3 regions of the Pelomonas margarita genome follow, and region 3 is predicted to be linked to each of the others. Evidence: predicted binding sites of a transcription regulator. Region 3 holds the regulator's gene; each other region holds the start of a gene.
What was found. Region 3 encodes HrcA, which represses chaperone genes, less so after heat shock. Its sites were predicted from a motif close to TTAGCACTCNNNNNNNNNGAGTGCTAA; they were not measured.
Positions count from the first base shown of each region.

Region 1: the regulator HrcA is predicted to act here: its motif matches at 5,295-5,321, upstream of rpoH (RNA polymerase sigma factor RpoH).
Region 2: the regulator HrcA is predicted to act here: its motif matches at 5,021-5,047, upstream of ACG0Z3_RS18500 (co-chaperone GroES).

Region 1 covers NZ_JBIGHW010000003.1:492,517-502,743, forward strand. Annotated here, with positions in the region: gene ACG0Z3_RS08305 (ABC transporter permease) at 1-1,518, shown strand, start outside; gene ACG0Z3_RS08310 (PAS domain S-box protein) at 1,515-4,691, shown strand; gene ACG0Z3_RS08315 (chemotaxis protein CheW) at 4,723-5,226, shown strand; gene rpoH (RNA polymerase sigma factor RpoH) at 5,372-6,289, shown strand; gene ACG0Z3_RS08325 (SCO family protein) at 6,346-6,951, opposite strand; gene cyoE (heme o synthase) at 6,948-7,853, opposite strand; gene ACG0Z3_RS08335 (COX15/CtaA family protein) at 7,856-8,947, opposite strand; gene ACG0Z3_RS08340 (SCO family protein) at 8,944-9,588, opposite strand; gene ACG0Z3_RS08345 (SURF1 family protein) at 9,593-10,227, opposite strand, start outside.
Region 2 covers NZ_JBIGHW010000012.1:19,069-29,295, reverse strand. Annotated here, with positions in the region: gene ACG0Z3_RS18525 (UDP-N-acetylmuramoyl-L-alanyl-D-glutamate--2,6-diaminopimelate ligase) at 1-1,201, opposite strand, end outside; gene ACG0Z3_RS18520 (peptidoglycan D,D-transpeptidase FtsI family protein) at 1,201-2,934, opposite strand; gene ftsL (cell division protein FtsL) at 2,991-3,254, opposite strand; gene rsmH (16S rRNA (cytosine(1402)-N(4))-methyltransferase RsmH) at 3,341-4,282, opposite strand; gene mraZ (division/cell wall cluster transcriptional repressor MraZ) at 4,294-4,734, opposite strand; gene ACG0Z3_RS18500 (co-chaperone GroES) at 5,140-5,430, shown strand; gene groL (chaperonin GroEL) at 5,514-7,163, shown strand; gene ACG0Z3_RS18490 (MipA/OmpV family protein) at 7,247-8,074, opposite strand; gene ACG0Z3_RS18485 (DUF1631 family protein) at 8,326-10,227, shown strand, end outside.
Region 3 covers NZ_JBIGHW010000008.1:146,223-156,449, forward strand. Annotated here, with positions in the region: gene ACG0Z3_RS15650 (M56 family metallopeptidase) at 1-1,443, opposite strand, end outside; gene ACG0Z3_RS15655 (BlaI/MecI/CopY family transcriptional regulator) at 1,440-1,823, opposite strand; gene rapZ (RNase adapter RapZ) at 1,901-2,821, opposite strand; gene recN (DNA repair protein RecN) at 2,818-4,515, opposite strand; gene ACG0Z3_RS15670 (NAD kinase) at 4,519-5,385, opposite strand; gene hrcA (heat-inducible transcriptional repressor HrcA) at 5,510-6,514, shown strand; tRNA gene ACG0Z3_RS15680 (tRNA-Ile) at 6,548-6,624, shown strand; gene ACG0Z3_RS15685 (AraC family transcriptional regulator) at 6,692-7,696, opposite strand; gene ACG0Z3_RS15690 (hypothetical protein) at 7,798-8,484, shown strand; gene ACG0Z3_RS15695 (MFS transporter) at 8,481-9,824, shown strand; gene ACG0Z3_RS15700 (hypothetical protein) at 9,850-10,227, opposite strand, start outside.

The sequences.
Region 1 (10,227 bases), on a different contig from region 3:
TCGCTGCTGTCCGGCCTGATCGACGTGGCACTGCCCGCGCCCAGCCTGTGGCCGGCGCTGCTGGGGCTGGGGCTGGGGCTGTCGCTGCTGATGGGCTTCGGGCTGCCGCCCGTGCTGCAGCTGGCGGCCGTGCCGCCGCTGCGCGTGATCCGGCGCGACCTGGGCGCCCCCAAGGCCGGCTCGCTGCTCGTGCTGGGCGCGGGCGTGGCAGGCCTGGCAGGCATCCTGCTCGTGCTGGCGGGCGACCTGAAGCTGGGCGCCATCGCGGCGGGCGGCTTCGCCGGCGCGGTGCTGGTGTTCGCGGCGCTGGCCTGGCTGGCGGTCAAGCTGCTGCGGCGCATCGTGCCGTCCAACATCAGCCATGCCGGCGTGCCGCGCTGGCTGCTGCTGGCCACGCGCCAGGTGGCCGCACGGCCCGGCTTCGCGGTGATGCAGGTGTCGTCGCTGGCCGTAGGCTTGCTGGCACTCGCGCTGCTGGTGCTGCTGCGCACCGAGCTGATCGACAGCTGGCGGGCCGCCACGCCGGCCTCGGTGCCGGACCGTTTCGTCATCAATATCCAGCCCGACCAGGGCGAGGCCTTCCAGCGCACGCTGGCCAACGCCGGCGTCACCGGCTACGACTGGTATCCGATGTTCCGCGGCCGGCTCACGGCGCTCAGGGGCGAGCCGGTGCAGGCCAAGCGCTTCAGCGATGACCGGGCACAGCGCCTGGCCGAGCGCGAGTTCAACCTCAGCCACGCTGCCGCCATGCCCGAGCACAACACGCTGTTGCAGGGCCGCTGGGGCAGCGCCCCGCCCGGCGAGATGGGTCTGAGCGTGGAAGCCGGCCTGGCCGAGACGCTGGGCGTGAAGCTGGGCGACACGATGAGCTTTGACATCGCCGGGCAGGTGGTGCAGGGCCGCATCACCAGCCTGCGCAAGGTGGACTGGTCGTCCATGCGCGCGAACTTCTTCGTGCTGTTCGAGCAGGCCGCGCTGCCGGACCTGCCCACCACGCTGATCGCCGCCTACCGCACGCCGGCCGCCGGCAAGCTGGACCGCGAGCTGGCACGGCAGTTCCCCAACCTGACGGTCATCGACGTGTCGGCGCAGATCCAGCAGGTACAGCGCGTGCTCGATCAGGTCATCCAGGCCGTCCAGTTCCTGTTCGCGTTCACGCTGGCCTCGGGGCTGGTGGTGCTGATCGCCGCCGTCAGCAGCACGCGAGAGGCGCGCGCCAGAGAGTTCGGGCTGATGCGGGCGCTGGGCGCCGCCTCGTCGCTGCTCGCCAAGGTGCAGCGGGCAGAGCTGCTGGGGGTGGGCGCGCTGGCCGGCTTCCTGGCCGGGGCGGTGGCATTGCTGCTGGCCGGGCTGATGGTGCACTTCGTGTTCGAGTTCCCCTGGAAGATCAACCTCTGGGTGCCCGCAGCCAGCGCCGCGGGTGGCGCCCTGCTGGCCTGGAGCGCCGGGTGGTGGAGCCTGCGCGGCGTGCTGCAGCGCCCCGTGGTGCAGACGCTTCGCGAGGCCGAGGCCGAATGAGCGCGCCGGCCCGCAGCGTCGGCCGCTACCTGGCCCTGTCTGCGGGCATCACGCTCATCTATTACCTGCTCGGGCGGCTGGGTCTGCTGATGGTGCTGCCGCCCTACCAGGTGGCGCCGCTGTACCCGGCCGCCGGCTGGGGCCTGGCGATGCTGCTGGTGCTGGGGCCGCGCTACCTGCCGGCCGTGGCGCTGGGCTCGTTCATCGTGCAGGCCACGACGATGAGCAACCAGGGCGAGCAGATGCTGCCGCTGGCCGCAGGCATAGGCTGCGGCGCGGCAGCCCAGGCTGCATTCGGCGCACGGCTGATGCAGCGGTGGTGCGGGCGGCAGATGGTGCTGGCTTCGCCACGTGAGATTGCCGCCTACCTGGCCGCTGCGGCCCTGGCCGGCTGCATCAGCCCGAGCTGCGCCACCTTGCTGCTGCGTGGGACCGATGTCATCACCAACGCGCAGATGGCACTGGTCTGGATGACCTGGTGGACCGGGGACCTGATGGGTGTGCTGATCGCGACGCCCATCACGCTGGCGCTGCTGGGTCAACCCGACGCCGCCTGGGCCGTGCGACGCTTCAGTGTGGGTCTGCCGCTGCTGCTGACGACGCTGATCGTCGGCCTCGGGGTGGCCACGACGATGGCCTGGGACCGGCAGAGCCATCGCGCCGAGTTCGCGCGCGAGGCTGGCAACGCGGCGCAAACACTGGCCAGCCGGCTGCGCGAGCCGTTGCTGGCCCTGGAGGGCGTGCATGCGCTGGTGAAAGCCCAGCCCCGCCTCACCCGGGAGGCCTTCGCCCACGCAACGAGCGGATTCCTCCGCGAGGACAGCTCGCTGATCGCGCTGGGGCTGGCGCTGACGGTACCCCGGGCGCAGCTGGCGGGGTTCACCGCTGCAGCCGCGCCTGATCGTTTTCCCGGCGGCTACGGGGTGCGTGACCGCGCCCGTGCTGGCGACATCCGCACATCGCCCGACGAGGACGTCACCGCCATCCGGCTCATAGAACCGCTGTCGCGCAACGCTGGCGCGTTGGGCATCAACATCCGCAGCATCCCCGTGGTGCGACGCGCCACCGAGCAGGCGGCGCGGCTGGGACGCCCGGTGGCGTCCATGGGCTTCCACTTGTCTCAGGACCGGGACGGCGGCGTGGGCGTCGTCGTCTACCAGGCGCTGGACCGGTCGGCCCAGTCAGGCACTGCAGCCACGGGCGGCTACGTGTTCGCCACGCTGCGGCCCGACCTGCTGCTGTCCCGGCTGGCCGCCGACTGGCCGTCCCGACTGGGTGCCTGCCTGGTAGACATGACGCCGGGCACAGCATCTCCACGCCTGGGAGGACGACTGGGTTGCGAGGCGATTCAGGGCAGTCCGACCGCGCTGCTGCCGCCAGTGACCGTGCCACTGGAATTCGGCGGGCAGCGCTGGGAGGCACGCTTCTACGACCTGCCCGGCCAGGCGCCACCACCTGGGCGCAGTTGGGCGTTCGCGCTGGCTGGCCTGCTGACGACGGCCATGGTGGGCGCCTTGCTGTTGCTGATGTCCGGCCGCACTCGCCATGTGGAGTCGCAGATCGCCGAGCGCACTGCCGAGCTGCAGCGCGAGATCGCCAGCCGAGCCGGAGGCGAGCAGGCCCTGCGGCTGAGCGAGCAGCGCTTTCGCAGCATCTTCGAGACGGCACCCGTGGGCATCGTCTTCACCGACCTGAACGGCGGCTTCCAGGAGGTCAACACGTATTTCTGCCACCTGGTGGGGCACCCGGCAGACGCGCTGATGGGGCGGCGCAGCATCGACGTGACCCACCCCGACGACCGCCGCGAGGACGTCCGCCTGGCGCGCCGCCTGATGCGCGGCGAACTGCCCTTCTACCGCCGCCTGAAGCGCTACCTGCGGCCAGACGGCAGCGTGGCCCATGCCCGTGTGCTCGTCAGCCTGCTGCGCGGCGACGACGGCCGGCCGCACCGGCTGGTGGGCGTGGTCGAGGACATCACGGACCAGCTGCGCATCGAGGAGCTCGGTCGCGCCCGAGAGGCCGCCGAGGCCGCCAACCTGGCCAAGAACGAGTTCCTCTCGCGCATGAGCCACGAGCTGCGCACCCCCATGAACGCCATCCTGGGCTTCACGCAGCTGATGCAGATGGATGCAGGCGAGCCCCTGCCCCCAGGGCAGCGCGCCCGCGCCCAACAGATCGCGCAGGCGGGCTGGCACCTGCTGGAGATGATCAACGACACGCTGGACCTCTCGCGCATCGAGACCGGCTCCCTGCGGCTGGCCCTCGTGCCGCTGGAGCTGCCGCCGCTGCTGGCCCGCGCGCTGGCGATGGTCCAGCAGAACGCCGCCGAGCTGGGGCTGTCCATCAGCCAGCGCCTGGCGCCTGCGGCGTTGCGCGCCATTGGCGACCCCACCCGCGTGACACAGGTGCTGACCAACCTGCTCAGCAATGCCGTCAAGTACAACCGCCCGGGTGGCAGCATCACCATCGAGGTCAGCTGCCCGCAGCCCGGCTGGGTGGAGACCGCCGTGCGCGACACCGGGCTGGGGCTGACGCAGGAGCAACGGGACGCACTCTTCCAGCCCTTCAACCGCCTGGGCCGCGAGGGCAGCGGCCTGCCCGGCACCGGCATCGGACTGGTCATCAGCCAGCGGCTCGCCGAGATGATGGGCGGCAGCCTGCGGGCCGAGGCCGTCGATGGCCCGGGCGCGTGCTTCGTGCTGCGCCTGCCAGCGGCCAGCACCGCACCGACCGGCACGGCCGAGGCCGGCCTGCAGGAGCCCAGCCGGCCCACGGCCGCAGCGCACCGGCGCGTGCTCTACGTCGAGGACAACCCGCTGAATGTCGAGGTCATGCGCGGCATCCTGGCGCAGCGCCCCGGGCTGGAGCTGGAGATCGCACCGACGCTGGAAGCCGGCTGGCGGGCCCTGCGCGAACGCTCGCCCGAACTGCTCTTGCTGGATTGGCAATTGCCCGACGGCGACGGACTGGCTCTGCTGCAGCGGCTGCAACAACAGGGCGTCGCGGCACCACCGGCCGTCGTCGTGTCAGCCAACGCACAGCCCGAGCAGATCGCGCTGGCCCGGCAGGCCGGCGCGCATCACTACGTCACCAAGCCGCTGGATGTGCGTGAACTGCTGGCCCTGGTTGACGATTTGTTGATGCAGGCCGGCGCCAAGGAGCGGGCAGAATGAGGCGTCAATATTCACACTCCGCCCTGTTCCGATGAGCTCCACCGACCTCGTTCCCGCCAACGCCGGCGCCCAGGCCGTGCAGACCGTGACCCGCACCGACGCGGCCCAGTTCCTGACCTTCCGCATCGGCGGCGAGGAATACGGCCTGGACATCCTGCGAGTGCAGGAAATCCGTTCCTATGAGGCGCCCACACGCGTGGCCAATGCGCCGTCCTTCGTCAAGGGCGTCGTCAACCTGCGCGGCGTCATCGTGCCCATCCTGGATCTGCGCATCCGGCTGGGCCAGCCCGGCGAATACAACGCCTTCACCGTCGTCGTCGTGCTGAACGTGGCCGGCCGCGTGGTGGGCATCGTGGTGGACTCGGTGTCCGACGTGCTGGAACTCAGCACCGATGAGATCAAGCCCCGGCCCGAAGTGCCCGCCGCCATGGACGCGCGCTTCATCACCGGCCTGGGCAAGCTCGGCGAGCGCATGCTCATCCTGCTGGACATCGAGGCCATGATCAAAAGCCCGGACTTCGGCCTGGTCGATTGACCCAAGTCAGTGCCCGCCCACTGTTTCAGCGGTGCCAACACAGCATTCCAGGCCAGGCAGCATCGGCCTTAGCACTCGCCGCGAGGGAGTGCTAATATTCCTTCACCGCTGCATTTCACGCGGCGGTTAGCCAGGAATCAAGACGATGTCTGCTTCTTCCGCCATTGCCGTCCGCGACCCCTGGGCCCTGGTGCCCTCGCTGGGCAATCTCGACGCCTACATCTCTGCCGTCAACCGCCTGCCGCTGCTGACGGCTGAGGAAGAGTCCTCCGCCGCGCGCAGCCTGCGCGACAAGAGTGACCTGGAGGCCGCCGGCCGCATGGTGCTGTCGCACCTGCGCCTGGTGGTGTCCATCTCCCGCCAGTACGTCGGCTACGGCCTGCCCCAGGGCGACCTGATCCAGGAAGGCAACGTGGGCCTGATGAAGGCCGTCAAGCGCTTCGACCCCGATCAGGGTGTGCGCCTGGTGAGCTACGCAATGCACTGGATCAAGGCGGAGATCCATGAGTACATCCTGAAGAACTGGCGCATGGTCAAGGTCGCGACGACCAAGGCCCAGCGCAAGCTGTTCTTCAACCTGCGCTCGATGAAGCACCAGCTCAAGGCAGGCCAGGCGGATGACGCCACGCACCGCGCCACGCTGACGGAAGCCGAGGTCGCCCATGTGGCCCGCGAGCTGAACGTCAAGCGCGAGGAAGTGCTGGAGATGGAGACCCGACTGTCGGGCGGCGACGTGGCGCTGGAGCCGCAGACCGACGACGACGGCGAGAGCTTCGCCCCCATCGCCTACCTGGCCGACGACAGCCAGGAGCCCACGCGCGTCATCGAGGCCCGCTCGCGCGACAGCCTGGCCGGCGACGGCATCCAGCGCGCGCTGGACGTGCTGGACCCGCGCAGCCGCCGCATCGTCGAGGAGCGCTGGCTGAAGGTGAACGACGACACTTCCGGCGGCATGACGCTGCACGAACTGGCCGCCGAGTACGGCGTGTCGGCCGAGCGCATCCGCCAGATCGAGGTGGCGGCGATGAAGAAGATGAAGAAGGCGCTGACCGAAGCGGCTTGAGCCCGCGCCCTCCAAGCAAAAGGCCCCTTAACGCGGGGCCTTTTCTCATTGTCGTGTCATTTCTGTCCGGCGTCGGCTAGCAGCAGCTTGATGTCGTGCGCCAACGGCTCGGCGCCGGCGCCGTAGCGGACGTAGACGCGCACGCGGCCTTCGGTGTCGAACACGTAGCTGGCGGCGGTGTGGTCGACCATGTAGGTCTCCGGCGTCTTGCCGGGCACCTTGGCGGCGAAAGCCTTGAACTCCTTCACGGCGGCCTTGGTCTGCTCTTCGCTGCCGCGCAGCGCGACAAAGCTGGGGTCGAAGGCCGTGATGTAAGCCTTCAGCAACTGCGCCGTGTCACGCTCCGGATCGACGGTGACGAAGACACCCTGCACCTTGTCAGCGTCGGCGCCCAGCGAGCGTTTGACCTCGGCCACCTCGGCCATCGTCGTCGGGCAGACATCGGGGCATTGCGTGTAGCCGAAGAACACGACGACGACCTTGCCCTTGAAGTCTGCCAGCGAGCGGGCGCGGCCGTCCTGGTCGGTCAGGTTGAGCTGGCGGGCGTACTCGACGCCCGTCAGGTCGATGCCCTTGAAGCCAAGCTTGGCCGACTCGGACTTCTGGCAGCCCGCAAGGGCAAGTGCGCTCAGCGCGGCAAGGGCAAAACGGCGAGTGCTCATGGCAGGTAGTGGTCGATCAACAAGGCCGCGAACAGCAGCGACAGGTGCCAGATGGAGAACCAGAAGGTCCGCCGTGCCAGCACCTCCGAATACCCGCGCCACAGCCGGAAGCCATAGGCGCAAAAGCCCAGGCCCAGCGCGATGGCGCTGAGCAGGTAGAACCAGCCGCTCATGCCCGCCAGGAAGGGCAGCAGCGTGGCCGCGAACAGCACCCAGGTGTAGAGCAGGATCTGCAGCCGCGTGTAGTCGTTGCCATGCGTGACGGGCAGCATGGGCAGGCCGGCGCGGGCGTAGTCCTCGGCGCGGTACAGCGCCAGCGCCCAGAAGTGCGGCGGCGTCCACAGGAAGATGATGAGGCACAACAGCCAGGCTTCGAAGCCCACCTCGCCGCGCATGGCCGCCCAGCCCAGCACCGGCGGCATGGCCCCCGAGGCGCCGCCGATGACGATGTTCTGCGGCGTCATGGGTTTCAGGATGACGGTGTAGACCACCGCATAGCCCACGAAGGTGGCAAAGGTCAGCCACATCGTCAGCACGTTCACGTACAGGCCGAGCAGCGCCATGCCAGCCCCGCACAGCAGTGCCGAGAACGCCAGCGTCTGCGGGCGGCTCAGCTCGCCCTTGGCGGTGGCACGCCAGGCGGTGCGCTTCATGCGCGCGTCGATGCCGTCCTCGATGAGGCAGTTGAACGCGGCAGCCGCGCCGGCCACCAGCCAGATGCCGGCAATCGCCGCGAGCATGGTGACGGCCTGGGTCAGGTCGGGCAGCCCTGGCACGGCCAGCGCCATGCCGATGGCGGCGCAGAAAACGATGAGCTGGACGACGCGTGGCTTGGTCAGTTGGTAGAACTGCCGCCAGCGCGGGTTGCGCACGGACAGGCCGGCGGTGGACGAGGTAGCCATGATCAGAGCGGACGCGCCCGCAGGCGCGCGAACAAGGTGGTGAGCAGGCCCAGCAGCACGGCGGCGCCGCCGGTGTGGGCCAGGGCCGCGACGATGGGCCAGTCGAGCACGACGTTGGACAGGCCGGAGGCCAGCTGCCAGCCGGCCCCGGCCAGCAGCGCGCGCGACCAGCCCGGCGCGACCCGGCGCAAGGCCCAGGCCAGCGCCAGGATGGCGCTGAACACGACCGCTGCGCCGAGCCGGTGGACCATGTGGATGGCCGTCAACGCATCGAAGCCCAGCAGGCTGCCATCGGCGCGCTCGCCCAGCTCGCGCCACAGCTGGAAGCCTTGAGCGAAGTCCATGCGGGGCCACCACTCGCCGTTGTGGCAGGTCGGGAACTGGTCACAGGCCAGCACGGCGTAGTTGGTGCTGACCCAGCCACCCAGGGCAACCTGGCACAGCGTCAACAGCAGCACTGCCGCGACCGCCGGCCGCAGCACTCGCGGTGCCGCCAGAGGGCGGGGCTCGTAGGCCTCGCGCTGCCAGGCCAGCAGCATCAGCAGGCCCATGGCCAGCAGCAGATGGCCCGTGACGATGGCCGGGAACAGCTTCATGGTGACCGTCAGCGCGCCAAAGGCACCAACGACGCAGACCCACACCAGCGACAGCGTGGGCCACCACGGCGAGGGTGCCGGTTCCGGCCCGGCCTGCCGGCGCAGGTGCCAGCTGAGCACGCACAGCACCAGGATGAGCAGGCCCACGCCGCTGGCCAGGTAGCGGTGCAACATCTCGATCCAGGCCTTGGTGTGCGTGACCGGGCCAGTGGGCATGGCCGTCTGTGCCGCCTCGATGTGATGGCGCGCGCCCAGCGGGCTGGCCGAGGCATAGCAGCCCGGCCAGTCCGGGCAGCCCAGGCCCGAGTCGGTCAGCCGCGTGAAGGCCCCGAAGAGGATGAGGTCGAAGGTGAGGAACAGCGTCAGCAGCGTCAGTGCGCGCAGCCGGCCCACCGGCGTCTGCGAACGCGAGCGCTGGCGCCACCACAGCAGCGGGCCGAGCGCGACCGCGCCGCCGATGGCGGCGACCTGGCCCAGAGGAAGCAGCAGCTCGTTCATCGCCCTGCGTTGTCCCAGCCGGCGGCCGCCTTGAGCAGCTTGTCGAGGTCGCCCTTGAGCTTCTTGGGCTCGGGGTCGGCTGGGGAGCGCATCATCCAGCGGCCCATCGGGTCGACGAGAAAGAAGTGGTCGGTCAGCGCCTTGCCCGCCGCCGGCTTGAGCCAGGCCTGCAGGCGCTCGCCCGGCACGCGCAGCACCGTGACCTCGACGCCCTTCTGGCTCAGCGCGGCCAGCAGCTCGGGGCGCGGTACGGCACCGTCCTCGGGAATCAGCCAGAGCTTGTCGACGCGATCCCGGTTCTTGCCCAGCATCTCGCGCAACTGCCGCTGCACGTAGAGCTGGCGCTCGCAGGCCTCGGGGCAGGCTGCGGGCTGCACGACCGTCAGCAGCCACTGGTTCTTCAGCGACTCTGCAGGCACGGCGCGGCCCTGCAGGTCGGTCAGCGGCAGATCGGCAGGCAGGTCGACCGTGGGCGTGATGAGTTCGCTGTAGGCCGAGCCGCTGGGCTTGATCACGTAGAACGTGAAGTAGGACGCCACCACCGGCGCAGCGCACAGCGCCAGCAAGAACAGCATCTTCAAGCGCCCGGCCCGCTGCGCCGTGGCGCCGGGCTCGGGCAGGCTGTGAACCGCAAAGCTCACTGGCTCAGGAGGGCTGCCTGCGGAGCCGGGGACGGAGGAGTTGGAACCAGACATAGAGACCGACGATCAGCGCGCAGAGCGCGAACCATTGAAAGGCGTAGCCATAGTGTTTGTGCAGACCGAGGTCAGGCGCCGGCCAGTGGCGCAGCAGGCCATCGTCGGCGCCGGCGGGCGCGGTCTGCACGACGGTGAGCGGCAGCAACACCAAGCCCGACTCGGCGGCAAACGCTGCCGGATCGAGATTCTGCCGGATCACGCCGGCCGCGCCCTGGCCCAGCTCATAAAGCCGCGACGGCGCAGCGGCCAGCCGGCCGGTGATCTCGACCTCGCCCGGCGGCGTCGCCAGCGGCGGCACGCGGCTGCGGTCGGTCGGGTCGCGCGGCGCCCAGCCTCGCTGCACAAGCACGGCGTCGGCACGGCCGGCCAGCCGCAGCGGCGTGACGACGTAGAAGCCCGCACGGCTGTCCATGGGCCGGTTGTCCAGCCACACGGTGCGCTCCGTCACCCAGGTACCGCGCAACACGACGCCGCGGTGGACGGCAGCATCACCGAGGTCGGCGTTGCGCAGCGGCGGCCGCGCAGCCTCGGCGTCAACGGCCGCCTGCAGTGCCAGCTTGTGTGAAGCGCGGTCGAGTTGCC
Region 2 (10,227 bases), on a different contig from region 3:
CCGCCAGCCGGGCAGCGATGGCGCCCATCAGCGGGCGCTTGGCGCCATCACGGTCACCGCCGCAGCCGAACACGCAGATGAGCTCGCCGCCACGCGCCTGGGCCATGCCCTGCAGCGCCGACAGCGCCTTGTCGAGCGCGTCGGGCGTGTGCGCGTAGTCGACGACGACCTGCGGCAACTCGCGGCCATTGCCCACGCGCTGCATGCGACCGGGCACCGGCGTCACGCGGGTCAGGGCGCGCGCCACGTCGGCCAGCGTGTGGCCTCGGGCGCGCAGTGCGCCGGCCACACCCAGCAGGTTGGCGGCGTTGTAGTCGCCAATCAGCGTGGTCTGCACCGGCAGCGAGTCGCCGCCTTCATGCAGCTGGAAAGCCAGGCCCTCACCTGTGTAGTGCAGCCCGCGCGCAGTCAGGCGCGCGTCCTGGCGCTCGAAGCCGGTCGTCCACACGTCCAGCGCCGACAGCTCGGCCGCCAGCGCGTCGCCCTTGGCGTCGTCCAGGTTGACGACCGCCGCGCGCAGGCCCGGGAAGCTGAACAGCGCCCGCTTGGCCGCCCAGTAGGCATCCATGTCGCCGTGATAGTCCAGGTGGTCCTGCGTGAAGTTCGTGAACACGGCGACACGGATCGCGCTGCCGGACATCCGCCCCTCGACGATGCCGATGCTCGACGCCTCGATGGCGCAAGCGGCGAAGTCGTCGTCGCGCATGCGGGCGAACGCGGCCTGCAGCAGCACCGGGTCGGGTGTTGTCAGGCCGTTGTAGTCCAGCTTGGGCGGCTCACCGATGCCGAGCGTGCCCACCACGCCGCAGCGCTTGCCGAGCTGAGCCGAGGCCTGCGCGATCCACCAGGCGGACGAGGTCTTGCCGTTGGTGCCGGTGACGGCGATGACATCCAGCGTGTCGGCCGGCGCGCCGAAGAACGCAGCGGCGACCTCGCCGGTGCGCGCCTTCAGCCCCGGCAGCGAGGCGACGCGCGCATCGGTGAAGCCGAAGCGCTCGACATCAGCCTCCTCGACGAGACAGGTGGCCGCGCCCGCGGCCAGCGCCGCCGCCACATACTCGCGGCCGTCGCGCGCATAGCCAGGCCAGGCGATGAAGGCATCGCCCGCCTGCACCTGGCGGCTGTCGGTGCGCAGCGTGCCGGTGCACCATTCGGCCAGCCAGCGGGCCGCTGCCTCAGGGCTCTTCAGGCGCGTCAACATCAGAAACTCTCCTCGACCGGCACGGCCTTCTGGTTGGCGACGATCTGGCTCTTCACGTCCAGGTCGGGCTGCACGCCCAGCAGACGCAGCGTCTGCGCAGTGACCTGGCTGAACACCGGGCCGGCCACGGCGCCGCCGTAATAGACGCCGGCCGTGGGCTCGTCCACCATGACGGCAACGACGATGCGCGGCTTGTTGATGGGCGCCAGGCCCACGAACCACGAGCGGTACTTGTTGACGTAGCCGCGGCCCTCCTGCTTGTGGGCCGTGCCGCTCTTGCCGCCCACGCTGTAGCCGGGCACCTGCGCCAGACGCGCGGTGCCGCCGGGGCCGGCGGCGTCCTGCAGCATGCTGCGCAGCTCGCGAGTGACCTCGGGGCTGAACACGCGGATGCCGGGCACCGGATGCTCACGCGGCTGGCGCAGCATGCTGACGGGGATGATCTCGCCGTCACGCGCAAACACCGTGTAGGCGCGCGCCAGCTGGAACAGCGAGGCCGACAGGCCGTAGCCGTAGCTCATCGTGGCCTGCTCGATGGGGCGCCAGGTCTTGTAGGGGCGCAGCTTGCCGCTCACTGCCCCGGGGAAGCTGATCTGCGGCCGCTGGCCCAGGCCGATGGCCGTGAACATCTCGTGCATCTCGCGCGCCGGCATCTGCATGGCGAGCTTGGTCGTGCCGATGTTGCTGGACATCTGGATGACCTCATGCACGGTGATGAGGCCATGCGGCTTGGTGTCGCTGATGACGGCGCCCTGAAAGGGGTAGCGGCCGTTGCCGGTGTCCACCAGCGTGCGCGACGTGACGCGGCCGGTCTCCATCGCCAGACCGGCGATGAAGGGCTTCATCGTCGAGCCGGGCTCGAACACGTCGGTCAGCGCGCGATTGCGCAATTGGTCGCCGGTGAGGTTCTGACGGTTGCCGGGGTCGTAGCTCGGGAAGTTGGCCAGCGCCAGCACCTCGCCGGTCTGCACGTCCAGCACGACGACGGAGCCGGCCTTGGCCTTGTTGGCCGCCACCGCGTCGCGGATGCGCTGGTAGGCGAAGAACTGCACCTTGGAATCGACGGCTAGGTCGATGTCGGCACCGTTGCTGGCGGGCACGATGTCGCCAATGTCTTCGACGACACGGCCCAGCCGGTCGCGCACGACGGAGCGCGAGCCGTCACGGCCCTGCAGCTCTTTCTGGAATGCGAGCTCGATGCCTTCCTGGCCCTTGTCCTCGACATTGGTGAAGCCGACGACATGCGCCGCCGCCTCGCCCTCGGGGTATTTGCGGCGGTACTCGCGGTCCTGGAAGATGCCCTTCAGGCCGATGGCCTTGACCTTGGCGGCCGTCTCGTCGTCGGCCAGGCGCTTGAGCCACACGAAGCGCGCCTCGGGGTTGAGCTTGGCCTGCAGTTCCCTGGGCGTGATGCCAAGCACCTTGGCCAGCTCGCGGCGCTTGCCCTCGTCGGCGTCCACTTCCTTCGGGATGGCCCAGATGGAAGGCACGGCCACGCTGGCGGCCAGCACCTGGCCGCTGCGGTCGTTGATGCGGCCACGGCTGGCCGGCAGCTCCAGCGTGTGCGCGTAGCGCGCCTCGCCCTGCTTCTGGAAGAACTCGGTGTGCAGCACCTGCACATAGATGGCACGCCCCAGCAGGCCCGCGAACGCAAGGCCGACCAGGCCAACCAGGAAACGCGAGCGCCACGGCGGCGTCTTGGACGCCAGCAGCGGGCTGGTGGAGTAGTTCACCGCCCGGCCCGAGCCCAGGGCGCGCGCGCCGGCCTTGTTCGCCTTGCCGCCGCCGATCACTGCGCCACCCCCGACGCGACGACGGCCGGCGAGATCAGACGCATGCCCAGGCGCTCGCGCGCGACCTGCTCCACACGCAGGTTGGTGGCCTGCGCATGGCGCTCGGCCTTCAGCCGCTCGGCGTCGGCGGCCAGGCGCTGGCCCTCTGCCTTGGCGCGCTCGCGTTCAGTGAACAGCCGGCGCGACTCGTAGGCGGTGTGCACCAGGACGAGGCCGCTGGCCAGCACGGCGAGGATCAGCAGGAGGTTGATCTTGGCCATGTCAGCGCCACCCGCCCGCACCAAGGCACTGACGCACAGCCTCTGGGGGCCACGAGCAAAGCAAGCGAAGGGGCTGACGTGTCATGTCAGTCCTTCAACGGGGCATCGGTGCGTTCGGCGATGCGCAGCACAGCGGAGCGCGAACGCGGGTTGGCCGCCACCTCGGAGTCGCTGGGCTTGATGCGGCCCAGCGCGTTCAGGATCAGCGGCGCGGGTTCCGCGAACGGTGCACGGCGGTCGAACACATGCTTGCTGTATTCGGCGATGAATTGCTTCACCCGGCGGTCTTCCAGCGAGTGAAAGCTGATGACGGAAAGCCGGCCACCCGGCGCCAGCAAGCGCAGCGCAGCTTTCAGCCCCTGGTCAAGCTGCTCCAGCTCGCCGTTGACATGAATCCGAAGAGCTTGAAAGGTGCGCGTGGCCGGGTCCTGGCCGGGCTCGCGGGTCTTGACCGTGCGAGCCACGAGTTCGCGCAGTTCGTCGGTGCGCGTGAGCGGCGCACCGGCTTCTCGGCGAGCAACAACCGCCTTTGCAATCTGGCCAGCAAACCGTTCTTCGCCATAGTCCCGAATCACCTGTGCGATGGCGCGCTCGTCGGCGCGCGCCAGAAAGTCCGCCGCGCTCTCGCCACGCGTGGTATCCATGCGCATGTCCAGCGGCCCGTCAAAACGGAAGCTGAAGCCCCGCTCAGGGTTGTCGATCTGCGGGCTGGACACGCCCAGGTCCAGCAGCACGCCGTCCACCTGATGCACCCCGATGGCCGCCAGCTCCTCGGCCATGTCGGCAAAGCCGGCATGGACGATGGCGAAGCGCGGGTCGGTGATGGCCGCAGCGGCCGCGATAGCCTCCGGGTCGCGGTCGATGCCGATCAGGCGACCCTGAGGCCCCAACTTGCTCAGCAGCAGACGCGAATGACCGCCCCGGCCAAAGGTGCCATCCACGTAGACACCGTCGGGGCGCGCCAGCACGCCATCCACCGCCTCGTCCAGCAGCACGGTCGTGTGACGGAACGTGGCGTTCTCGTTCATCCTGGCGCTCATCAGAAACTGAAGTCCTTGAGCGCGTCAGGCATGGGCCCGGCCAGGACCTCGGCCTCCTGGGCAGCGTGGGCCTTCTTGTCCCAGATCTCGAAGTGGCTGCCCATGCCCAGCAGCACGACGTCCTTGTCCAGCCCGGCGCTTTCGCGCAGCTCGGGCGAGATCAGCACGCGCGCCGCCGAGTCGATCTCGACATCCATCGCATTGCCCAGGAACACGCGCTTCCAGCCCGCTGCGGACATCGGCAGGCCGGCGACCTTGTCGCGGAACGTCTCCCACGTGGGGCGCGGGAACAGCATCAGGCAGCCGTCGGGATGCTTGGTGATGGTCAGGCGCCCGCCGCACAACAGCTGCAGCACCTCACGGTGGCGCGTCGGCACGCCCAGGCGCCCCTTGGCGTCCAGCGCCAAGTTTGAAGCTCCTTGAAAGACGATTTCCGACACTTTTCACCACGAAACGACACTTCTCCCCACTTTAAGCGCTGCCAACACCAGGGTCAAGAATTCGCACAAGTTTTTTCAATGAAATCAAGCACTTAGCGCGACACTGTCAAAAACAACAGCCGCTCGGAAAATCTCTTTCATAAATAAGGACTTGCCGAGATATTGCGAAGTTCCGCTTGAGGTTCGGCACGCAGCCTTCGGGCCGAATGGCCAGTCCGATCGCGCTTGATCAACAGATCGCAGGCAGGTCTTGAATCGCCACATCCCGTCCCTATAATCCTCGCTGCTAGCACTCTCCAAACTCGAGTGCTAACGAAATCGGGCCTTGTGTCGGCCCCATTTTTTCGGCGCGCCGCGACCCCCGGGTTGCGGCAGCCGCGGTTCAAACTCTCTGAAGGAGACCTCATGAAGCTGCGCCCCCTGCACGATCGCGTGATCGTTCGCCGCCTGGAACAGGAAACCAAGACCGCCTCGGGCATCTTCATCCCCGACAACGCCGCCGAGAAGCCCGACCAGGGTGAAGTGCTTGCCGTGGGCCCCGGCAAGCGCAACGACAAGGGTGAGTTCGTCGCCCTGAACGTCGTCGTCGGCGACCGCGTGCTGTTCGGCAAGTACTCTGGCCAGACCGTCAAGGTCGACGGCGAAGAACTGCTGGTCATGCGCGAGGAAGACCTCTTCGCCGTCGTCCAGAAGTAATTGCCTTCCGGGGCGACGCGCAAGCGGCCCCATCGACTCAGAGAAATTGTCTCTGACCCCAATTTAAGTATTCGGAGAATCAAATGGCAGCAAAAGACGTGATCTTTGGCGGCGAAGCCCGCGCCCGCATGGTTGAAGGCGTGAACATCCTGGCCAACGCGGTCAAGGTGACCCTGGGCCCCAAGGGCCGCAACGTGGTGCTGGAGCGCTCCTTCGGCGCCCCCACCGTGACCAAGGACGGCGTGTCCGTGGCCAAGGAAATCGAGCTCAAGGACAAGCTCCAGAACATGGGCGCCCAGATGGTCAAGGAAGTCGCTTCCAAGACGTCCGACAACGCCGGTGACGGCACCACCACCGCCACCGTGCTGGCCCAAGCCATCGTCCGCGAAGGCATGAAGTACGTGGCCGCCGGCATGAACCCGATGGACCTGAAGCGCGGCATCGACAAGGCGGTCACCGCCCTGGTCGCCCAGCTGAAGGCCGCCTCCAAGGCCACCACGACCTCCAAGGAAATCGCTCAAGTCGGCACGATCTCGGCCAACAGCGATGCCGACGTCGGCCAGATCATCGCCAACGCGATGGACAAGGTCGGCAAGGAAGGCGTCATCACCGTTGAAGACGGCAAGAGCCTGAACAACGAGCTGGACGTCGTCGAAGGCATGCAGTTCGACCGCGGCTACCTGTCGCCCTACTTCATCAACAACCCCGAGAAGCAAGCCGCGATCCTGGACAACCCGTTTGTCCTGCTGTTCGACAAGAAGATCTCGAACATCCGCGACCTGCTGCCCACGCTGGAGCAAGTGGCCAAGGCCGGCCGCCCGCTGCTGATCATTGCTGAAGAAGTCGACGGCGAAGCGCTGGCGACGCTGGTGGTCAACACCATCCGCGGCATCCTGAAGGTCGTGGCCGTCAAGGCGCCTGGCTTCGGCGACCGCCGCAAGGCCATGCTGGAAGACATCGCCATCCTGACGGGCGGCAAGGTCATCGCCGAAGAAGTCGGCCTGACGCTCGAGAAGGTCACGCTGGCCGACCTGGGCCAGGCCAAGCGCGTCGAAGTGGGCAAGGAAAACACCACCATCATCGATGGCGCTGGCGCTGCTGCCGACATCGAAGCCCGCGTCAAGCAAGTGCGCATCCAGATCGAGGAAGCCACCAGCGACTACGACCGCGAGAAGCTGCAAGAGCGCGTGGCCAAGCTGGCCGGCGGCGTGGCCGTCATCAAGGTCGGTGCCGCCACCGAAGTCGAGATGAAGGAAAAGAAGGCCCGCGTGGAAGACGCGCTGCACGCCACGCGTGCCGCCGTTGAAGAAGGCATCGTCGCCGGTGGCGGCGTGGCCCTGCTGCGCGCCAAGCAAGCCGCTGGCGAGATCAAGGGCGACAACGCCGACCAGGACGCCGGCATCAAGCTGATCCTGAAGGCCATCGAAGCCCCGCTGCGCGAGATCGTCTACAACGCCGGTGAAGAGTCGTCCGTCGTCGTCAACGCCGTGCTGCAAGGCAAGGGCAACTACGGCTATAACGCCGCCAACGGCACCTATGGCGACATGATCGAAATGGGCATCCTGGACCCGACGAAGGTCACGCGCACCGCGCTGCAGAACGCCGCGTCCGTCGCGTCGCTGATGCTGACGACCGAGTGCATGGTTGCCGAGTCGCCGAAGGAAGAAGCTGCCGGCGGCGGCATGCCTGGTGGCATGGGCGGCATGGGTGGCATGGGCGGCATGGACATGTAAGTCCACGCCGGCGACACACCCGTCGCTGACAAACAAAAGGGGCTCCCGCGAGGGAGCCCCTTTTTTTCATGCCTGCGACGACCTCAGTCGCTGGCGCTGGCGGCCGAGCGCATCAGCGTGTAGCTCAGGCCGATGCCGTACGTGAAGCCCGTCGTCTGCCGCACCAGCGCGCTGTCGCGGTTGGCCGCGCCGGCCAGGCTGTCCAGGCGGCCGAAGGCGTACAGGCGCAGGTCCGGCGTCAGGTTCTTCGCGACGCTGCCACCCAGCCGCCAGGCAATCAAGCCCGCCTTCGCGTCGAACGCCGGGCGGTCCGGCCGCGCCTCGCCGGCGGTCACGCCGTAGAAGGTCGAGCCCAGCCGGCGGTCGCCCACCACGGCACCGACGCTGGCTCCGTAGGCCCAGCCGTTCGCCTGGGGGCGGTGCTGCCACGCCAGGCGCGGCTCGAAGGTCATGCCGCGGTGGCGGCTCAAGTGACTCAGCTCGAACACGCCGCGCACCGGCAGTTCCAGCACCAGGCGCTCGGCAGCACCGCGCCCGTTGACGAACCAGCGCGCCACCGGCCCGGCCTCCACCAGCGTGCCCAGCCGCGGCATGCCCTCCCGCGCCCGCAGCGTCTCGGAGCCCGAGCTCAGCGTGCCGGCGAACGACACGTCCAGCTCAAAAGCGTCGGTGCGCACCGCACGCAGGCCGGCGCCGTCGCCGTCGGCGCGCAGCACCTTGCCGCGGTAGATCAGGTAGGGCAGCACCAGCGCGCGGCGGGCCTGCTGGTCGGAACCCGGATAGGCCTGCTGCGAAACACCCGCCGCACCGAGGCCCAGCTCCCACAACGGCGGCGCCTCACGGCGCGTGGAAGGTTCCGAGGCCCAGACGCTCGACGCCGCCAGGCACATCAACAGGGCAGGAGTTCTCATGGGACGCACGGCAGTGAAGCTGGCGCGCATCATGCCGTCGCGCGGCGGGTTCGTGCGATCAACGCATGCGAGAACGCCGGCCCAACGCACCACTGAGGACAGGTCACCGCACGCTGCGGCCTGCGCCGGATGAAGGCGGGGGAATCGTGAAAAGCTGCCGCCGCACTGCGGCAAACCTTGGGATCAGGGGGGCGCGAATGAAGGGCCGACGCCAGGGCGCGCCAATCGCGTGCTCCGATAATCCGACATCCTTGTCCTACCGCTCCATGTCGTCCAGCCTGCATCCCCAAGCCCTGCTCGACCACGCCCTGACCGAGGCGGGCCCGCTGGCCCGCGAGTTGCTCAATCTCGTGCAGGACGAGCTCGACGCACAGCCCCAGCACTTCCCGCTGCGCGAGGGCTGGCGCAAGGTGCGTGCGCGCTTTGCTGCCGATTTCGAAGGCCGCCTCATCGAGCTGCTGCAGGCGGGCCGGCGCGGCGAAGACCCCTTGCAGCGCACGCTACCGCCGTTGGGCGGCCTGGAGGCGCTCAGCCTGGTCGACGAGCACCAGGCGCTGCAGGACGTGGCCATCGCCCACATCGCCCGCACGGCCGAGGAGCTGAGCCGCGCCGAGCTGCACCAGATCGGCAACTTCTACGCTGCCTTGCGCGGCATCGCCCGTGCCCGCGAGCGCGACAACCCGCTGCGCCCGGCGCTCTACGCGCACGCCCTGCATCACGCCCTGGCGGCCAGCGCGCTGAGCCCGCAGGCGCAGTACGAGCTGATGCGCGTGGCGGCCGCACCGCTAGCGAACGCCTTGCACCGGCAGTACAGCCACGCTGTGGCTGTACTGCAGGCAGCCGACATCAGCGACATGGTCGCCTCGCATGGCCAGGGCATCAGCGATCCGCTGGCCCACCAGCGCCTGGCTGCGGCCCATGGCGTGGCGGCCCGCACACCGACGCACGGCACGCTGGACGGCCTGTCCCGCCGCGTCGACGCTTTCAACTCCAGACCCCAAGGCCTCGGCAACCTCGCGGCACGCGACCCGCAGGCGCCGGCACCGTTCGTACGCACCACCGGGCCCGACATGCTCAGCCGGCTGTACGACCAGATCCTCGCCGACCCACGCCTGCTGCCGCCGCTGAAGGCGCTGCTGGCCCGGCTGCAGATCGCCGTCGTGCGGCTCGCGCGCACCGACGCCTCGCTGCTGCGCCGCCAGGACCACCCCACTTGGTCACTGCTGAACCGCGTCGCGGCGCACGGCATGGCCTTCGACCGCCCCGACGACGCCCGCTTCACGAGCTTTCTACGCTTCATGGAAGCCGAGGCCCAGCTGCTGGTGGACACGCCCACCCCCACGGCCATGCTGTTCCAGCAGGTACTGAGCCGCGTGGACACCCACATCGACCAGCAGGCCCGCCAGAGCAGCGAGCGCAACGCCGACGCCCTAGCGCTGCTGGAGCGGGAGCAGCTGCGCAGCCAGTGGCGCGACCTCGTGCGCGAGCAGATCGACCACCAGATCAACGACGCCCCGCTGGGCCCGCGCATGCACCGCCTGCTGCAGACGGCCTGGGTGGACGCCATCGTCACGGCCATGGTGCGCCACGGCCGTGACTCGCAGGAAGCCCTGGCGGCTATGGAATTGGTGGACGCGCTTATCGACAGCCTCGTCACGCCGCGCGACCTGGCTGACCGCGAGGCGCTGCGCATGCGGCTGCCGGTGCTCATCGAGCGGCTGGTGGCCGGCTGCGACAGCATCCAGCTCGCGCCCGCCCAGCGCGAACCCGCCTTCGCCGAACTGATGGCCCAGCACGCCCGGCTGCTGCGCGGGCTGCCGGCGCTGGAACACGGCACGCCCCGCCCAGCCCCGCCGCGTCCGGCTGCACCAAGCGCCGCGCCGTCCTCGGCCGACGAGATCGTGCAACGGCTGATGGAGGAGCGCGACTCGCAGGTGCCTTCGCACTGGCTCAGCGCCGATGTGGACCGCGGCGAACTGCCCACGGTGCCAGTGCAGCTCTACAACGACGCCCCCGACGCACGCCAGGCCGTGGCGCGCTGGATGGACGAGCTGCAGATCGGCCGCTGGTTCCACCTGTTTATTCAGGGCAACTGGCACACGGCCCAGCTGGCCTGGTTCAGCGAGGGGCGACAGCTGACGCTGTTCGTGGGC
Region 3 (10,227 bases):
GTAACGTGCGGCCGCTGCGGTGATGACGGCCATCTCGCTGGCCGTGGAGGTGTTGGCTGGCGACAAGCCGGTGGCCTCGGCGATGGAGGTGCGTCGCAGCCCCAGCGCGCGCACCTTGGCATTGACCGCCTTCACGAAGCCGGCCTCGCCGCCAGGAAAGTTGCGCGCCAGCGCCGAGGCGGCGCGGTTCTCCGACGAGATCAGCGCCATCTCCAGAGCCGCCTGGCGAGACATCTGTGTGCCCACGCGCACCTTGGAGCGGCTGTGTTTGAGGGTGTCGACGTCGTCGCTGGTGATGCGCAGCTTTTCGGCGGGGTCCAGCTTGGCGTCCAGCACCACCATGGCGGTCAGCAGCTTGGTCAGCGATGCGATAGGCACGACGGCATCGGCGTTGCGCGCCATCAGCACCTCGCCGGTGGCGTCGTCCACCACCACCACATGCTTGGCGTTCACCGGCAGGCGCAGTTCCTGCGGCGCGGGTGCGGCCTTGGCGGCGGGGGCGGGCTCGGCCGGCGCGGGCGCGTCACGCCCCTTGGCCTGCACGACGAAGCTGGTGGCCGCGATCAGCAGCGCCGGCAGCGCCAGCTTCCAGCCCGTTGCCTGCGGGCGCGGCGCCAGCAGGCGCTCGATACGGCGCAGCAGCTCGCCACCTCGCGCGGCCATGGCTAGGGCCGGGGCCTCACCCGAGGGTAGCTCGCTGAGCGCGTGCAGCGCCCGGGCCAGTCGGCGCCCGCCGTCGGCCTGGTCCAGCAGCTCGGCCGAGATCTCGTCCGCCACCAGCTCGCGCTCGCTGCGCAGGCGGGCCGACAGCCACCACACCACGGGGTGGAAGAACAGCAGCGCCTCGACGACGCTTTGCAGCAGGTTGGCGGCGTAGTCCCAGCGTCGCACATGGGCCAGCTCGTGGGCGAGCAGGGCTTCCAGGAGGTCCACGGGCAGGCGGCTCAGCAGCGCGGCCGGCAGAAGCACGCAGGGCTTGAGCACGCCCAGCGCCACCGGGCCGTCCAGCTCTGGCAGCAGCCGCAGCGCCACGGGGCGGTGCAGGCCTAGCCGCCTGGCGAGGGCGTCCAGCCTCGCTTGCCATTCGGCCGGGGCCGGCGTGGCGTGGCGGCGCGCGCGGCTCACCCAGGCCAGGCCCAGCGCCAGGCGGGCCAGCATCAGGCTCGTGCCCAGTGCCCAGGCGGCCACCAGTGCTGGCATCTGCGACGCCAGCGGTAGCTCACCCGCAATCTCGACCTCTGCCGGCGCCAGGTCCAGGCATTGCGCCAGCGGCAGCACCAGGCAAAGGCCCAGCGCGAGCGCGCAGACGGCATAGCGCCAGCGCGCCGATGCGCCGCGCAGCAGGGCCAGCAGCAAGACGGTCACGGCGCCGACGACGGCCCCCTGCCAGACGAAGTTCACCAGGGCCCAGCCCCAGGCGTTCAATGCGATGGATGCGCTCATGCGGCGTCATCTCCTTTCGTGGCCAGCAGCTGGCGGATCTCCGCGCGCTCCCTGGCACTGACATGGTTCTTGAGGGCGGCCAGCACCAGCGCCTTGCCCGAGCCCGCGAAGGCCTTGGCAATGAAGTCCTTCACCAGCGACTGCTGCAGCTTGTCCTGCGCCTGCGCGGGCGCATAGCGCTGGGGGCGCTGGCTTTCGTCGCGGGTCAGCAGGCCTTTGCCGTGCATCACCTGCAGCTGGCGCAGCACGGTGGCGTAGGTGGCGTCGGGGCGCTCGGGCAGCAAGGCCTCGTGCACGGTCTTGGCGTCGGCCGGGCCCAGCTGCCACAGCACGCGCAGCAGGTCCAGCTCGGCGGCCGTGGGATGGTTGGGGGCTGACATGGATTCAGAATAGATGTTCTAGAACTATTTGTCTAGAACAAATATTCTGAAGTGCCGGGCTTGCCCCGGCGGGCGGGTCAGCGGGCGTCCAGCTCGCGGTGGCGGCGCAGCACGTGACCGTGGTGGCTGAACTGCCGGGCCAGCATCTCCACCAGGTAGACCGAGCGGTGCTGGCCGCCGGTGCAGCCGATGGCCACGGTCAGGTAGCTGCGCTGGTCGGCCGCGAAGTGGGGCAGCCAGCGCGACAGAAAGCCGGCGATCTGGCCCATCATCAGCCCCACCTCGGGCTGCGCCGCGAGGTAGGCTGCCACCGGCGCGTCGCGCCCGGTCAGCGGGCGCAGCTCGCGGTCGTAGTAGGGGTTGGGCAGTACGCGCACGTCGAACACGAAGTCCGCATCGCTGGGCACGCCGTGCTTGAACGCAAAGCTCTCGAACACCAGCGTCAGCTTGGTGCCGGCGTTGGGGCCCACCAGGTCGCCCAGCCAGGCACGCAGCTGGGCCGGGCGCAGCTGGCTGGTGTCGATGATGGTGGACTCGGCCTTGAGGCCGCCCAGCAGCTCGCGCTCCAGCTTGATGGCGTCCAGCAGCAGGCGGTGGCTCTCGGCGGCCGCGGCCGTGCCGTCCAGGCCGCCGAAGGTGGTCTCGCGGTCCTCGCGCAGCGGGTGCGGTCGGCGCGTCTCCGAGAAGCGGCGCATCAGCGCCTCGTTGCTGGCATCCAGGAAGATGGAGCGCACCGGCACGCCGGAGGCCCGCAGCTGCTTGAGCAGCGGCAGCATCAGCGGCAGCGAGCCCGACGAGCGCACGTCCACCGCGATGGCGACGCGCCGCTCGCCGCGCTGTTCCTCCAGCTTCAGGAAGTCCAGCAGCAGCTCGGCCGGCAGGTTGTCCACGCAGAAGTAGCCCGCATCCTCCAGCGCATGCATGGCCACCGACTTGCCGCCGCCGGACATGCCCGTCAGCAGGACGACGTCCCCCTGCACCTCGTGCTCCATGGTCATGACTTGGCCTTCCTTGGCTTGGCCGTGCTGGTGGATGCCGCCAGCATTTCCTGCGCATGCGCGAGGCTGGTGGACGACAGGCGTTCGCCGCCCAGCATGCGCGCGATCTCGGCCACGCGGGCCTCGCCCGCCACCGGCGCCACGCGGCTGGCGGTGGCGCCATCCTGCAGGCTCTTGGCGACCACCAGATGACGATCCGCGCAGGCAGCCACCTGCGGCAGGTGGGTGACGGCCAGCACCTGGCGCTGCCCGTCGGCCGCATGGCCCAGCTGCTTCATGAGCCGGCCCACGGTCTCGGCCACGGCGCCGCCGATGCCGACGTCGATCTCGTCGAAGATCAGCGTGCCTGGCGCCTGGCCGTTGCTGCCCTGGCTGGTCGTCACGGCGATGGCCAGCGCGATGCGCGACAGCTCGCCGCCCGAGGCCACCTTGGCCAGCGGCCGTGGCGTGCTGCCGGCATGGCCGGCGACGAGGAACTCGGCGGACTCGGCGCCCCAGCTTTGTGGGCCGTCTGTGGCGTTCAGTGCAATGTCGAACTGGCCACCGGCCATGCCCAGCTGCTGCATGGCGGCGGTGACGGCGGCCGCCAGCTCGGGCGCGGCCTTGCTGCGTGCGCGCGTTGCGGCCTGGGCTTGCTGGTCGAAGGCCTGGCGCGTGGCGGCCAGCGCGGCCTCCAGCTGCGCGGGGTCGCTGGCGGCGTCCAGTGCGGTCAGCTCGGCGCGCCACTGGGCCAGCAGCGCGGGCAGCTCCTCGGGCTGGCGGCGGTAGCGGCGGGCCAGCGTCATCCACGCCGACACGCGCTCGTCCAGCTCGGCCAGCCGCTCGGGGTCCAGGTCGGTCTTGTGCAGGTAGCCGGCCAGCGTGTGGCTGGCGTCGGCCAGCTGCGCCTGTACATCGCGCAGTGCCTGCACGGCGGGCAGCAGGCGGGCATCGTGGTCCAGCACGCGTTCCAGCTGGTCCAACGCACCGGCGGCCAGCGACTGGGCGCTGGGCTCGGCGTCGTCCAGCGCGTCCAGTGCCGACTTCGCCGCGTCGATCAGCGACTGGCCGTGCGACAGCCGGCCGTGCTCGGCGTTCAACTCGTCCCACTCGCCGTCGGCGGGCGCCAGGCGGTCCAGCTCGGCGATCTGCCAGGCCAGCCGCTCGCGTTCGCGCTGCGCCTCGGCCTGGAGGCCCTGTGCCTTGTGCAGTGCTTCGAGCGCCTGCTTCCAGGTGGCGTGGGCGCGGGTCAGCGGGGCGGTGTCCAGCCCGGCGAAGCCGTCCAGCAGCTCGCGCACGGCGGCCGGGCGGGTCAGGCCTTGCCAGGCGTGCTGGCCGTGGATGTCCAGCAGGTGGTCGGCCAGCTCGCGCAGCTGCGTCAGCGTCGCGCTGCCGCCGTTGATCCACGCTCGGCTCTTGCCGGCGGCGTCGATGACGCGGCGCAGCAGCAGGTGGTCGTCGACGTCGAAACCGGCCTCGTCCAGCCAGCCGCGCAGGTGAGCGGGCGTGTCGAACTCTGCCGTGATCTCGGCCTTGGCCGCGCCCTCGCGCACGACGCCCGCGTCACCCCGGCCGCCCAGCGCCAACTGCAGTGCGTCGATGAGGATGGACTTGCCGGCGCCGGTCTCGCCAGTCAGCACGGCAAAGCCAGGCTCGAAGTCGAGCTCCAGCGTCGGGACGATGACGAAATCCTTCAGGGACAGGTGCCGGAGCATGGGTCAGAGATACCAACGGAGTTTGCGGCGCAGGGTCGCGTAGTAGCTCCAACCCTGGGGGTGCAGGAAGCGCACCTGATGCTGGCTGCGACGCACGGTGATGGTGTCGCCGTGCAGCAGGCTGGCCAGGCTCTGCATGTCGAAGTTCACCGACGCGTCGCGGCCCGCCACGATCTCCAGCCGCACCTCGCCGCTATCGGGCAGCACGATGGGTCGGTTGGACAGCGTGTGTGGCGCGATGGGTGCCAGCAGCCAGCCGGCGATGCTGGGGTGCATGATGGGCCCGCCGGCCGACAGCGCGTACGCCGTGGAGCCGGTGGGCGACGCGACGATGAGGCCGTCGGCGCGCATGTTGGCGACGAACTGCTCGCCCACCGAGACCTTGAGCTCCACCATGCCCGACGTGCCACCGCGGCTGACGACGACATCGTTCAGCGCCAGCCCCGAGAAGATGGACTCGCCGTCGCGCAGCACGCCGCCTTCCAGCATTGCGCGCGACTCGACCTCGTAATCGCCCGCCAGCACCGGCGCCAGCGACTCGCGCCAGCGTTCGATGGGGATGTCGGTGATGAAGCCGAGGCGCCCCTGGTTGATGCCCAGCAGCGGCACGCCGTGGCGGGCCATCTCTCGGGCGAACCCCAGCATCGTGCCGTCGCCGCCGACGACGACGGCCAGGTCGCAGGCGCGGCCCAGTTCATCGTGGGAGAGGGCGTCGTAGCCCGTCATGCCGGTGTTCTGGGCGGTGTCCGCTTCCAGCGAGACATCCAGCCCCTGGCTGCACAAAAACTGGGCAATTTCTTCCAGCACCGGCTGTATGCCTGGCGCTTGATGCTTGCCCACGATGGCGACATGTCTGAAGCGCTCGGCCATGCGGCAAATTACACCACAGGGGCTTTGCCCGCCAGGGCAGCGAGACTGCCGGTTTTCAGTCAGTTGGTGCCAGAGCTACTCGCTTCGCTCAATCGGTCTGGCACGCAAGCCATAAGATTGCGACATGCTCGACGAGCGATCCAAATCCCTGTTGAAAACCCTGGTCGAACGCTACATCGCGGACGGCCAGCCCGTTGGCTCGCGCACGCTGTCCAGGGCCTCCGGCCTGGAGCTCAGCCCCGCGACCATCCGCAACGTGATGGCCGACCTGGAAGACCTGGGCCTCATCGCCAGCCCGCACACCAGCGCCGGCCGCATCCCGACGCCGCGCGGCTACCGTCTGTTCGTCGACACCATGCTGACGGCCCAGCCCGGCCGGCTGGAGCTGGAGGCGCAACTGCAGCCTGACCAGCCGCAGCGCGTCATTGCCAGCGCGGCGCAGTTGCTGTCCAACCTGTCCAGCTTCGTCGGCGTCGTCACGTCGCCCAAGAAGCCCAGCGTCTTCCACCACATCGAGTTCCTGCGGCTGGGCGAGCGGCGCGTGCTGGTCATCCTCGTGTCGCCGGATGGCGATGTGCAGAACCGCGTCATCTTCACCGCGCAAGACCTGACCCAGGCCGAACTGGCCGAGGCCAGCAACCGCCTGAACGCCCACTACGCCGGCCTCACGCTGGAGGCCGTGCGCGAACGCCTGCGCAACGAGGTGGACGAGCTGCGCGGCGAGATCGCCGGGCTGATGAGCGCCGCCGTGCAGGCGGGCACCGAGGCCATGGCCCAGCAGGACGAGCAGGTCATCGTCTCCGGCGAGCGCAACCTGTTGACCGTGCAGGACTTCAGCCACGACATGGGGTCGCTGCGCCGCCTGTTCGACCTGTTCGAACAGAAGACGCAGCTGATGCGGCTGCTGGATACTTCCAGCCGCGCCGAGGGCGTGCGCATCTACATCGGCGGCGAGAGCCAGGTTGTGCCCTACGAGGAACTTTCCATCGTGTCGGCGCCTTACGAGGTGGATGGGCAGGTGGTGGGCACGCTGGGCGTCATCGGCCCCACGCGCATGGCCTACGACCGCATGATTCAGATCGTCGACATCACCAGTCGCATGGTGGGCCAGGCGCTTTCTCAGCGGTGATGCCGCGCTGACTAGAATGCGCGCCTCCCTCGGGGGCCGTTAGCTCAGTTGGTCAGAGCAGAGGACTCATAATCCTTTGGTCATTGGTTCAAGTCCAATACGGCCTACCAAATATTCCCGTTTGGTATCAACAGTTTGGCGCTTGCGCTGTTGCGTCGACAGCCGTCTTCCGCAACGTCATGCGCTACGGTTTCGGTGCAGTTCCATGGGCATGGCAGAGCTGTTCTGCATGCGTTTGCGAACCGCCGACGGCGAGTCGCCAACGTGGCGCCTGAACGCCCTGCTGAACGCTGCTGCGCTGTCGTAGCCCACCTGGGCCGCCACGCGGGATGGTGTGAGCTGTCCATCGGCCAGCAAGCGAATGGCTTGCTGCATGCGCCACGCGGTGACGTAAGCCATCGGTGACAGGCCGACCGTGGCGGTGAAGCGTGCGGCGAATCGCGAGGGCGACAAGGCCACGGCCTGCGCCAGCCCTTCCACGGTCCAGGCCTTGCCGGGTTGCTGGTGGATCAGTGTCATGGATTTGGACACCACGGCGTCCCGGAGCGCGGACAGCCACCCCGTGGCCATGGAAGAGTCGCAGGCATGGCGCCGGATGGCGTCGGCGCAGAGCACTTCTAGAAGCCGACCCACGATGTAGGACGACGCAACGGTGGGGCGTGCCAGTTCCGTCGACAGCAGTTGCGTCAGTTCGCGCCAGTGCCCTGGCGCGTCGCCGGGCTCGTGGCGAACGTGCAGGAGCGGAGGAAGTGCAGCCCATAGCGGCGTGAGCCGCAGGTCATCGAGCAGAAATGCCCCACACACCAGCAAGGTGCCCCGTGGCCCATGCGCAGCGGGGCGAAAGGGGTTGTGGCGGCCGCCCATCAACTCGGCGACGGGCACGGTCATGAGTGGGTTTCCGGCCCCGATCCGGTGCGCCTGACCCGCGAAGCAGATGGCGAGGTCGCCCGCGTCAAGCGTTGCGATTTCGCCGGATTGCAGCGCGATGTCGCATTGGCCCCGCTCGACGTAGTGAAAGGCCACCGGCCAACTGTATTCGCCGGCGCCCAGCAGGGGCGCCAGCGCATCGGCCGCCGGAACACTGACCGCCCAGGGCGGCAGGTAGGCCTCGTGCAGCAGCACGCTGCCCTTGATTCGCAGCGCCTCCAGCACGTCACTGAGTGCGTCTTTTCGGCCGATCATTCAGTTGTTTGAGCAAATGTTTCGATGTTTTCTGCATTCGATGCTACTGCGAAGGCTTCCTAGGATGCGTCTTCAGGTCAAGTTTGTCGAATGGAGAAATCATGGAACTGGGTTCAACGGGTGTGGCGCTTGCGCTCAATCTCATCAACATCGGGTACGTCGCTTGGGTGCTGGGCGCGAGTGACGCGACCCGGCGCTGGCGGCTGCCGGTGGCGCTGGTGATGCTGGCCTGGCTCGGGGGGCTGCACGTTGGCCTGTCCGGGCAAGCGCTGTTCCCCGCGGCGATCTCGGGCCCTGCGTTTCTTGCCGTCATCGTTGCCGGTGTCGGTGCAGTGGCGGCATTGCTGTTCCTGACGCCGGTGCGCGGGCTCATGCGGGCGCTTAGCCTGGTGCAGCTGCAGTTGCTGCAGGGCATCCGGGTCTGGTTCGGTACTGCGTTCCTGGTGTGGGCGGTGCTGGGCGTGTTGCCCGCGATGTTTGGTGTCGTCGATGGGGTCACCCATGTGGGCGCCGGCTTCTTCGGGCTGATGGCGGCGTTTTCCTGCGCTGCTGGCGCAACCGCCCAGGCGCGTGTCTGGTTTGCCACCCTGTTTGGGCTGGTTGACATCCTGACCGTGGCCAGCACGCTGGCGCTGGTGCTGCTGCCGCAGATTGGCGTGCATCACCCCATGATGTATGCGGTGTTCTTGCCCGCACCCTTGTGGCTGTGCCTGCATCTGGTGTCCATCGACCGCCTCTTGCGGGGTGCAGTGGGCGAAGCCTCGCCAAGGTCCGTGCATGCCTCGTGACGGCAGTGCTGAGACACTGTCTGATCACGAGGTTCGCGCAGCGAACCCCCATGCCCCTCGCGAAGCTGACGCCGGCCGCCACCAGCGCTCCGGCGTCGCTCGCCCTGCCAAGGAAAGCCTTGAACGCCGCTGACATCGCCGCCCCGGGGGCACTGCCCGCTGCCATTCAGCGCAGCAACATCGCCCGCCTCACGCTCGCCCAGGCGCTTGCTGGTGCCAATGCCGTGGTCGTCTATGCGATTGGCGCCATCGTCGGCCACACCCTGGCACCCAGCAAGATGTTGGCGACCTTGCCGATCTCCATTTTTGTCGTGGGCATGGCCGTCTGCATCCTGCCCAGCGGGGCGATCGCCAGGCGTTACGGGCGGCGAGCGAGCTTCCTGGTGGGGGCGGGCTGCGGCGTGCTCATCGGGCTGCTGGCGGCGGCTGCCGTGTTGCGGCAGTCCTTCTGGCTGTTTTGTGTGGCTACCTTTTTCGGCGGTGCCTACGCGGCCGTCGTGCTGTCGTTCAGATTCGCCGCAGCCGATGGCGTCGAGCCGGCGTTGCGTCCACGGGCCTTGTCTTTCGTCATGGGAGGGGGCGTTGCGGCCGGCGTGTTCGGGTCACAGTTGATCAGTGGCACCGCCGATTGGTGGGCGCCGCACACCTTCGTCGCCACGTTTCTGGCGCAGTCCGTGGCGGCGGCGTTGTCGGCGGTCGTGCTGTGGGGTGTGAAGCTGCCGATGCCGACGGCTGCAGAGGCGGCGCAAGGACGCCCGCTTCGCGAGCTGGCGGCACAGCCCACGTTCGTCACTGCCGTCATCTGCGGCGCCGTGTCCTACATGCTGATGAATTTCCTCATGACAGCGGCACCGCTGGCCATGCACCTGTGCGGGCATCCACAGCAGGCATCCACGCTGGGGCTGCAATGGCATGTCATCGCGATGTACGGCCCCAGCTTCTTCACGGGCCGGCTGATTGGTCGCTTCGGGGCGCGACGCATCGTGTTGGTCGGGCTCGTGCTGATCGGCGCGGCGGTGGCCATCGGGCTGACGGGCATCGAGGTGGCGCATTTCTGGCTGACGCTGATCCTGCTGGGCCTGGGCTGGAACTTTGGTTTCGTTGGGGCCTCGGCGCTGGTGCTGGAGTGCCATCGGCCCGAGGAGCGCACGCGGGTGCAGTCGCTGAACGACTTCCTCGTCTTCGGCACCATGGCGGTCGGCTCGTTGGCCTCGGGCGGTCTGCTGGCCGCGTACGACTGGAACACGGTGCTGTGGGTGTCCTGCCTGCCCTTGGCGCTGGCGCTGCTGGCGCTGTCGCGCAGCAGCGCGACGCGCGGGGGGCAGCCGCAGGCCCGGTGAAGCCAGCGGCCGCCCGGCCGCCGGCTTACTTCACTCGCTGCGCGGCCAGCTCCGCGCGGAGCTTCTCGGCCTGGTCCTCAAAGCGCACGGCCGTCAGTCCCAGGATGGGGTCGTCCAGCAGCGCGGTGTCCAGCGTGGAGCGGCCGGCGTAGCGCTGTACCTGCGCCTGGCCGAGGGCGTGGAGCTGGCGGTTCTTGGCTTCGGCGTCGGCCAGCGCCTGGGTGCTGCGTTCCAGCAACTGCACCAGGGCCTGGTTGGCCTGCTGGCGGGTCTGGCTGTCCTGGCGGGCGGCGAGCAGTTGCTGTTGCAGGGCCTGCTCGCGCTCACCAGCCTGGGCCTGGCCTTGTTGCACGGCCTCCTTGGCGGCTTGCAGTTGGGCGCGCAGTGTGTCCAGCTCGGTCTC